Regions from separate parts of the Spartinivicinus marinus genome, predicted to be linked through region 3. Evidence: predicted binding sites of a transcription regulator. Region 3 holds the regulator's gene; each other region holds the start of a gene.
What was found. Region 3 encodes sigma-54, which starts transcription at its own class of promoters, with help from an activator protein. Its sites were predicted from a motif close to TGGCACNNNNNTTGCTNT; they were not measured.
Positions count from the first base shown of each region.

Region 1: OQE68_RS07610 (PEP-CTERM sorting domain-containing protein) is a predicted target of sigma-54. The motif match lies at 1,466-1,483, and genes of this name have one in related genera.
Region 2: OQE68_RS30980 (flagellar hook-length control protein FliK) is a predicted target of sigma-54. The motif match lies at 1,776-1,793, and genes of this name have one in related genera.

Region 1 covers NZ_JAPJZK010000001.1:1,661,738-1,665,024, forward strand. The annotation lists gene xrtO (exosortase O) at 1-1,055, opposite strand, end outside; gene OQE68_RS07610 (PEP-CTERM sorting domain-containing protein) at 1,562-2,323, shown strand.
Region 2 covers NZ_JAPJZK010000001.1:4,940,952-4,944,238, forward strand. The annotation lists gene OQE68_RS22165 (ATP-binding SpoIIE family protein phosphatase) at 1-1,321, shown strand, start outside; gene OQE68_RS22170 (Hpt domain-containing protein) at 1,414-1,755, shown strand; gene OQE68_RS30980 (flagellar hook-length control protein FliK) at 1,948-3,252, shown strand.
Region 3 covers NZ_JAPJZK010000001.1:1,231,677-1,234,963, reverse strand. The annotation lists gene ptsN (PTS IIA-like nitrogen regulatory protein PtsN) at 1-288, opposite strand, end outside; gene hpf (ribosome hibernation-promoting factor, HPF/YfiA family) at 312-620, opposite strand; gene OQE68_RS05810 (RNA polymerase factor sigma-54) at 803-2,323, opposite strand; gene lptB (LPS export ABC transporter ATP-binding protein) at 2,579-3,287, opposite strand, start outside.

The sequences.
Region 1 (3,287 bases), 430 kb from region 3:
AAAATGCTCCCTGTTATAATGATAAGTATTAGAGCCAAGCTGTAACAATCATTTTTTATCAAACCTTTACTTATCAAAGACAAATTAGGTGGGTTGGTATTCATTGATTCTTGTTTTGGTGATATTTGAATATTTCCACTTTGAAGCCTCATCAGTAGCCATCCAAATAGGCAGGAAAAAACAAAACCTAACACACCAAGCATTGTATGGGCATAATTAGCTAACTGAGGAAGGTTAAGCACTAAATCTAAAGCAACCAAGCTAATAATTCGGAAGATATTGAAACCAACCAAGCAGCAAATAAATAGCACCAAACCAATTAGCCAACTTAAAGAAAGCTTGTTACTCTCTATCCAGGTTAAAAATATATAAAAAATTAACCCCGCCCATAGCCCTTTTAAACCACTACAACTTAAATCGACTATGGCAGCCTTATTTTCAACCAAGATAACCGACTCACTGGTTAATGCAGAGACTCCAAAGCTTGAAAGAAAGTGTTTAGCCATCTCTGCTGAAAATAACCTGAGAGGGAAACCTAAGTAAATATCTAAATAGCCTTCAAAGGGTAGTAATAAAATCAATAATGCAAACGGTAAAAATGCTTTGGCCCAGGATGTAGCTTTTACATAGAATCCTAAAAAGCCATATAGCGTAATCAACATCAAAGTGGCAGAAAAAATATGAATGCCTGTCAATCGCTCATTTAATAAAAAAATCAAGCAACCTACAGTGAATACGACTAATGGCAGTTTTTTAATTTGAAAGCTCAGCGTCAACTGTCGTTTCTTTGCAACAACACTATGTATGACTAAACCAACTAGCAACCCCACACCAATAATATGAAAGCTGTTTTCAGCAGTTTGTATCTGCCCCCAAACCCAAAGTAATGTTGGTTTAAACAAGTAGATGAGGCTAATGGCAACCAGTAACTGGCTAAGAATAAAAGCAGCATTCCATCGAACAGCAGCTACCAATGGGGTCTCAACTAGTTGTTGCTCGACTTGCTGGCAACTTGTAGAAATACACTGTTCAGTTAAACTAGCTTGCATCATCATATACCCTGAATGCCTAATTCAGAATATAAAAAAAACTTATGCAAACATGACGAATGAGATGAGCAATTATCCCGTAGATTATGTGCAGATTATGTGCAACAGAGACACAAAGGGACTTGCTGAGCAGACATTTCCCATAAACCGTATTTTTAATATCTGTCTATTGACTTATCGCAATACTTTTTTATAGTTTTACAACCGCATTAAGTAATATATTAATAAGCTACCTATTAAGAGTAGATTATGTAGTATCAAACCAAGTAAAAGCGAACCAAACCACACTTTCCACTCAAACAAGTTACCAGTTTCTTCATATATTTGCTCATTGTCACAAATCCTATTTTTACAAGACTATTTAATTTAGTACTTATTAATTAGCAACCTATTGTTTAGCCTAAGTTATTTTTTTCTGGCATATATTGTGCTCAAGAGCAGCAGCCTCAAATGACAGTTTTATTATTTCAATATCAATTTTTCATTTAATACACTTTAGGAGTAATCTCCCAATGAATAAATTAACTTTTATTGGTGCTGCTATAAGCTTTGTTATATCCACTCAAGCAATGGCTTTATATATACCCGGCAGTAAAGACATTACAATTAATGATGGCAACTATAGAAACCTATCTTGGGATGGCACCAAATTTTCAAGAAATGGCTGGTATGGTCCTCAAGAAGATAACGAAGTGGAGCCAGGCGCAAGCTCAGGCCCTTCTATCCAAGCTTGGGACCTAGAAGCCTTCTATCAGAAAGGTAATCAGCTAAGTCTTGCTTCAGGTTTTGACTTAGTCAATGGCGCCTACGACCCAGTTCACAGACGTACATTCAAGTCTGGCGATATCTTTTTGAGCACTTCTGGCTCAAAAAGCAACTTCGACTATGTTCTGGATATTAACTGGAATAATTTAAGCTACGATGTGGTTAAACTAACGGCAAATAGTCAGCTAGCTAGCTCCTCTATTTTCGCATCATCTGGGCCTTGGTCTTATCTTTCTGGCGGCACCCAAATTGAATCGGGTACGTTTAACTTGTTAGATTCACTTACTGATGCTGAAACAGGCTTAAGGGGAGGTAAGCATTTTTTAGCAACTGGTTTCGATTTAAGCTTTTTAGGTGAAGATATTGATTTCATTGCTTCATATACAATGCAGTGTGGCAATGACCATATCTTAGGACAAGGTAAAACGACAGTAACCCAAGTACCACTACCAGGCACTTTATCCTTATTGGGTGTAGCTGCACTTGGCTTATTCTGTCGGCGTAAATAATACACTTCATCTAGCTACTTTAAGAATCAAAAGTAAGTTTTGGTCGTAGTGTAGTCACCACTTAGTATTTACTTCTAACACTTGTTACTGGTTAGTTTAAAGCTTTAATCCAACCAGTAACATTAAAATCGTTAAGTGTGATTTCCATAAATACTTCTATCTCACAATACCTAGCATACCGCTTATAATACATTCCAATCATATAATGTACGACATATTATTGTATTGCGTTTCAATTTATATTGATCAAAAAACACACTTCAGTTTCCCCCATAATTTCACTTCGAGAGCCATAAAACTGTGGAATAGTGTTGCAATAAACCTATAACCAAATCTCGAATCTTCTATTCTCAATAAATTTACTCATGTAGCGAATATTAAATGTGACACAAAAAACATTTCAATTTATTAAACGCTCTAAAATACCCCTAAGGATACTTAGCAGGGGGTTATCAACATGCATCAAAATGATTCAGAAACAAAGTGCCCAAAATGTTTTTCAATGGTAAACACACTGGCATTCAAACGCAGTGGATGCCCAAACTGTGACTATGACCACAGAAATTTTGTGAATATCAAAGCTCCTGATTGGGGACTAATTCCTAAAGAAGAGCACTATAATGCAGGCCAGATCTTTAAAAGATAAGAGGCTGCAAAAGTTCATTGGATTTTGGGTAAGCCTTAAAGCGATGCTTTAAGGCCTTTAATTCCTTTCTCAACGCATCTCTTCTTCTCCGTGCTTCTCAACTACACAAGCATAGTTTGCAAGGTATCACCAACCAAATAGAAGTTAAGTTTGATACCTTTAAAGCAAGTACTAACTTCCTATATTTTTACATAACTTACACTACATTGCTGATAGCGTTAAACATCAGCAAGCTAGTTAGCATCTATTTAAACGCTACTAAGGTCTAATATGCTTAGTAGAATAACTCTATATATTTACCCTCCGCCAAGCAGGAGG
Region 2 (3,287 bases), 3.7 Mb from region 3:
GCGGGTAATGCATAATACCCTTCAAGAACAGCGGGATAAAATTGTTGAGCACAATCAATATTTATTACATGAACAAACAGTAGCCAAGGAAATTTTTGACAAAGTTGCTCATTCAGGTTGTTTAAATGCACCTAATTTACGTGCTGTGCAATCGCCTTTTGCAATTTTTAACGGTGATATTGTTGTTGCTGCTCGCAAGCCATCTGGTGGAATGATGGTATTGTTAGGCGATTTTGCTGGGCATGGGTTACCCGCGGCCATTGGTGCAATGCCATTAGCAGAAATATTTTATGGCATGATTAATAAAGGTTTTTCCATGCCAGAGGTGTTGGCTGAAATTAATAATAAACTGAAAAAAGTACTACCAGTTTCCAGTTTTTGTTGTGCTGTTATGGTGGATTTAGATTTTACCAGCAAGCTGGTTAAATTATGGATTGGTGGTCTGCCCGATTGTTACTTATACCGCAACTGTACGGGAGAATTTGAAGCGTTGACTTCTCAGCACTTGCCGTTAGGTATTCTTGGTGCTCAAAAATTTAATGCAGAATATCAACTGATTGAAATGGCGAATGATGATCGCTTATTACTGATGAGTGATGGGGTGATTGAAGCACAAGATGAAGCTAAGCAATTTTTTGGGGTAGAACGGCTACAACAAGTGTTTAAGCAAAATAATCAGATTGACAGCCTATTTGAAGAGATTCGCAAATCAGTATTTAGTTTTATTGGTGAACCTACCGATGATTTGACCATGGTTGAAGTAATGATGGTGCCACCGGAAACCTTTGCAGATGAGGATGAAGTCTTTGAGGTATCTGCGGCAAGGGGGGCACAAAACTGGGCAGTCAATTTTGAATTTCGGCCAGAAACCCTCCGCAACTATAACCCGATTCCGTTAGTGCTACATTGTTTGATGGAAATTCCTGGTTTGGGGTTACATAACAGTAAGCTTTATACCATTTTATCTGAGCTTTACTCCAATGCGCTGGAGCATGGCGTATTACAAATGAGCTCGTCATTGAAACATTCCAGCCAAGGATTTACTGAGTATTATGCTGAGCGAGAGAGCCGATTACGGCGGTTGGCTCAGGGTTACATTCGGTTTGCATTAAATCATGTCCCTACTGAGCAAGGAGGCTTTGTTCAGATCAGGGTGGAAGACAGTGGGCCTGGTTTTGACTATCAACAATTACAAAATATGAAAGGTGATCAGCTATTTCATGGCAGAGGTATTAGCTTGTTGCGTTCATTTTGCCAACAAGTGACTTATCTTGGAAAGGGGAATTGTGTTGAAGTGGTATTTTCATGGACAAATGATTAAAGGGACAACTAAAGCCTTTTGTTGTCTCTGGAAAGTGTGTGGCAAAAGGCTATGGGTGAAGTGTTTTGGTGGCAGCCTCTGAGGAGAGGGGGATGATTGAATCACATGTAGACCTAGATGCCATTTTGGAATTGAAAGCCGTAATGGAAGATGAGTTTGCAATGTTAGTTGAAACTTTTATGCGTGACAGTAGTATGCGCATCGAAGGAATGGCCAGTGCTATTGCGGAAAGTGATGCATATCGGTTAAGAGAATTGGCACATAGCATGAAAGGCAGCTGTTTTAACATGGGTATCATGCCGTTAGGTAATATGTGTTTAACCCTTGAGGAAAAGGGTAAAAAGGGAGATATCCGTGGTACTGAAACAGTGTTGGCTGACATTGAACAAGAATACAAACTAGTGGAAGGTTTTTTAAAAAGCACAATTAATTGATATATCCTCTTTAATCTGCTTGGCATAACCATTGCTGTTTCTTAGATAACAACAAAAAGCGGCAATAGTCGTTTGTAAGGGTGTTGGTGGTTAGTCAGTAAAAAATAATCAGTAGTAGCGGTTGTTAGCGAGTTAAGTCGTTAATAAGTAGTTAATAAATAAGTAGTTGGTAAATAGTTAGAGAGTTAAGCAGTGAATACCTTCTTGTTAAATATAGGGGCTTCTGAGCTGAAGCCTGCCACAAGCCAGCAAGAAAAAGCACCGGCTGTTGAGCCTCGTCCAGAGATTGAGCCTGCTGATAAAAAACCTTTTCAGCAAACACTTGATAAGCAGCGGCAACCAGTTGCCGCCACTAAAACCACTACCCAAACGACTGACACTGACAAGCAGACTAAAACTAAAGTAGAAGCCCACGCACCACAAGCATCACAAGAAGTAGAGCCAGAGCACCAGGTTGCTGTTGAAGCAACTGAAGCGTTAGAAGCGTTAATTGCGCCATCAATGCTAGATGAAGCGCTATTACTGACAACTGAGCAACGTAATCAACAGGAAAGTGATCAAGCTGAAATGGACATCAGTACGCTAATGGAAAGCACCCAGCCCAGCACTAAACCTCTTAAAACAGCAGTAGGTGATGAGCAGGAAAGTGATCAATACAATGATCCCAATATGCTACTGGCGGAGTTGAACCCATTCGCAGCGTTAATGAAGCAAGAAGAGGCCGGGGCGCTGCAGTTTCATTGGCAGAATTTGGCCAAAGCTGAGCGAGGCTCTTCTCATCAAGCCATGCCGCATCAGTTGTTAGGAGAAACCCTCGCTGATGTTAAAACCCAGTTACTAGACGGTGGAGAAAACAGTACAGGACTCATGTCTTTACTAAACCCAAGCAAACTCAATAATCAACTAGGATTAATGAGCTTACAGGCGGGTGTCGAGCAGCGTATAGACTTTCCACTTCTCAATGCGGCTACCCATGAAACAGCGCAAAGCCATTTATCACAATTTCCCGCTTTGCAGCTGACAGGCTCAAGTATCAATGCTAATTCGGCTCAGCTTGCTCAACCGTCAGTGGTTGCTTCGCAACTGCCTTTACCGATGCCTCACCCTAATTGGGGACAACAGTTTTCTGATCGAGTGGTTTGGCTAGTTCAGCAAGGGGTTAAAACGGCCCATATTCAATTAGATCCTCCTGACTTGGGAATGGTTGAGGTACGCGTACAGGTGACCCAAGACCAGGCAAATGTACAGTTTACCAGTCACCATGCCAGTGTTCGGGAAAGTATCGAAGCGCAATTGGTTCGGTTAAGGGAAATGTTTGCGCAACAAGGTATTGACTTGGTCAATGTGGATGTTTCTAGCCAGCAATTTGCAGAGTCGAATCGCCAATCAGGATTCCAGGCTGATGCAACTGAAGAGATGGACGAAGAGCAAGATACAACGACCGCTGAGGCTAATGTCGGTGAGCAAGGGGTTGGGTTGGTTGACTACTTTGTTTAATCGACTAAGCAGCCTTTTCTTAATAATTCTAATTC
Region 3 (3,287 bases):
AGGGTGCCCGTCTATTGCATCAAAGTCGATGCCTTCTTCCAGTTTAAGCAGGCAGGCAAATGGTTTGTGGCAGCTTTCAAGGCGACAATGGGGAATGGCAATCCCATTCCCAAAGCCTGTGCTACCTAACCGTTCCCGATTGATTAAGTTATCAAATAGCTCGTTAGCATCAATATTACTGGAATACTCGGCTAATAGGTTGGCAATAAGCTGTAAAACACGTTTTTTACTCCCCCCTTGCACCCCGGTAAGGGTGCATTGTGGGAGAAGGAATTGTTCTATTTTCATGCTTTTTAAATAAATAAACTACTTTAACGAATACTGGCTCCCTGAAGTCGATCCAGGGTTTTCTCTTTGTGCTTGCTTAGCTGTCGGGCTAGTTTATCACTAAGTAAGTCAATTGCTGCATACATATCTTCAGATTCTGCTGTGGCGGCAATATCAGCACCCCTTACGTGCAAGTTGGCTTCTGCTTTTTGACGGAGTTTCTCAACACTTAGGGTGATTTGCACGTTAGTAATGCTATCAAAATGGTTTTCAATGCGATCGAGTTTTTTGATGACATATTGGCGCAACGCATCAGTCACTTCTACATGATGACCACTGATGTTAACTTGCATGCAACGACCTCCTAATAGGACTTAATGGTTGTTAACCAGCTTTACTGAATTGTAAGGCTGATTGTCAACTGCTTCATTACTGAACTGAGTGTAATGCCAGCAGATTTGGTATTGCTTGTTGCTAGTCAATATAACGCATAGTTAAGCGCTAATCTGTTTATACCTTTACACATGCATCTACTTTATACCAGCCGCTTTCGTTCATTAGAAGGCGGGATGGATAGAGACTCACGATACTTGGCAATTGTTCGTCTTGCCACTTTGATGCCTTGCTCTTCCAGTAAGCTTGCAATTTTGCTGTCACTTAATGGTTTTTTAGGGTTCTCCACTGATACTAATTTTTTAATAATAGCTCGGATAGCCGTAGATGAGCACTCCCCTCCTGATGAAGTACTAACATGGCTCGAGAAAAAATATTTCAGCTCAAAGATACCTCGTGGTGTATGCATGAATTTTTGGGTAGTCACCCGGGAGATAGTAGATTCATGCATACCGACTGCTTCAGCGATATCGTGAAGGACTAGTGGCTTCATTGCCTCTTCGCCATACTCTAAAAAACCTCGCTGATGCTCAACAATGCGAGTCGCAACTTTCATTAGCGTTTCATTGCGGCTTTGTAAGCTTTTTAAAAACCAACGGGCTTCTTGCAAGTGGTTTTTCAGGTAAGTGTTATCTGAACTGCTATCAGCTCGCTTAACCAGTGATGCATAGTTGTTATTAATGCGCAGCTTCGGCGTCGCTTCGGCGTTGAGCTCTACCAACCAGCGGTCATTATGCTTTCTGACAAATACATCAGGAATCACATATTCTGTTTCGGATGACTGGATATCGGCTCCAGGTTTTGGGTTAAGAGCTTGAATCAATTTAATGCTTTCGGCTAGTTCTTCTTCTTTAAGCTTAGTACGACGCATAAGCTGATTGTAGTCATGATGACCCAACAAACCTAAGTATTTGGCTACAATCAATCTGGCGTTATCAAGAAAAGGAGTATCTTCAGGTAAGTGTGATAGCTGAATCTGTAAGCATTCCTGCAAGCTTCTTGCAGCAACACCAACGGGATCAAAGTGTTGGAGGCGCCTTAAGACTATCTCCACTTCCTCTAGGGACATTTCTAATTCTGGATCTAAGCCTTCCCAAATCTCTTCAGTGCTACAACTGAGATAACCATCATTATTGATTGCATCAATGATAGCAATTGCTACCAAACGGTCATTATCTGACATGGGGGTTAAATTAAGCTGCCAATCCAAATGACTATGTAAGGATTCAGTGGTGCCATTGCGGTTGCTGAAGTCATACTCGTCATCATCTGCTGGAGCTGAGCTGATAGGGGCTGAAGATGTCTGGTAGATATCATCCCAGGCGCTATCAACGGGAAGATCATTGGGAATTTCTTCTGACCAGCTGGTTTCTTCTGAGCCATCATGACTGCTTTCTGATGTACTGCTGTCGTCTTGGCTTTTGGTGGAGTCCGAACCATTTAGGCCCGAACTGTTGAGCTGCTGAGGATCGTTGTCATCACTGTTTGTTGATGAGTTGTTATCAGACTCATCAGTCAGCTCAAGCATTGGGTTGGATTCAAGCGCCTGTTGAACTTCTTGCTGTAAATCCAATGTGGATAGTTGGAGTAATTTTATGGCTTGCTGCAGCTGCGGTGTCATCGTCAGCTGCTGGCCAATTTTCAAAACCAGGGATGGCTTCATTGCTAAACAATTACCTTATAGTGCAATCGTGCCTGTTTTGATTTGGCAAAGTCAACAACAATGGAAGTGAATTCAAAAGCGGTTACCTGAGTTGCTGCTGAACAAGCGACTGAATGTTTCCATTGCACCTATTATTGATTTATTGATTTCAATTGTGTGTTTATTTCAGTTGTTTACAGTATTGCTATTGTTGTTTCTTGTACTGGCTTTTTAACTGAACTACTCAAAATTATATGAGTATCCTTGCCAGTTGTCTTATATTTTAAAGTCGTGTCCGAGGTACACTTCTTTGACTTGTTGGTTGGTCATTACCGTTTGGGCATCACCCTCTGCGATAATGTGTCCCTCACTAACTATGTATGCATTCTCGCAAATATCAAGTGTTTCTCGAACATGGTGATCAGTAATCAGTACACCAATACCACGGTCTTTCAGGTGCCAGACAATATCTTTAATGTCTTTCACCGAAATTGGGTCAACCCCAGCAAAAGGCTCATCAAGTAGGATGAAAGAAGGCTCAGTTGCTAAGGCTCTGGCAATTTCTACCCGGCGGCGCTCTCCACCAGATAAACTCATACCCTTACTGTCTTTTATATGGGTGATATTGAACTCTTCAAGTAGTGAGTTAAGTTTTTCTTGGCGTTGCTTCCGATTGAGCTCTTTACGGGTTTCTAAGATAGCCAGTATGTTTTCAGTAACAGTTAACTTACGAAAAACAGAGGCTTCTTGTGGTAAGTAGCCAATACCTGCTTGGGCTCGTCCATGCATGGGGAAGTGAGTGATATCTTGTTCATCAATCCAGACGCTGCCATGATCTGATTGGACTAAACCAACTATCATGTAGAAGCATGTGGTTTTTCCCGCACCATTAGGGCCTAGTAGGCCAACTACCTGACCACTTTTAATTTGCAAGGATACATCTTTTACAACAGCACGGCCTTTATAACTTTTGGCAAGGTGCTCA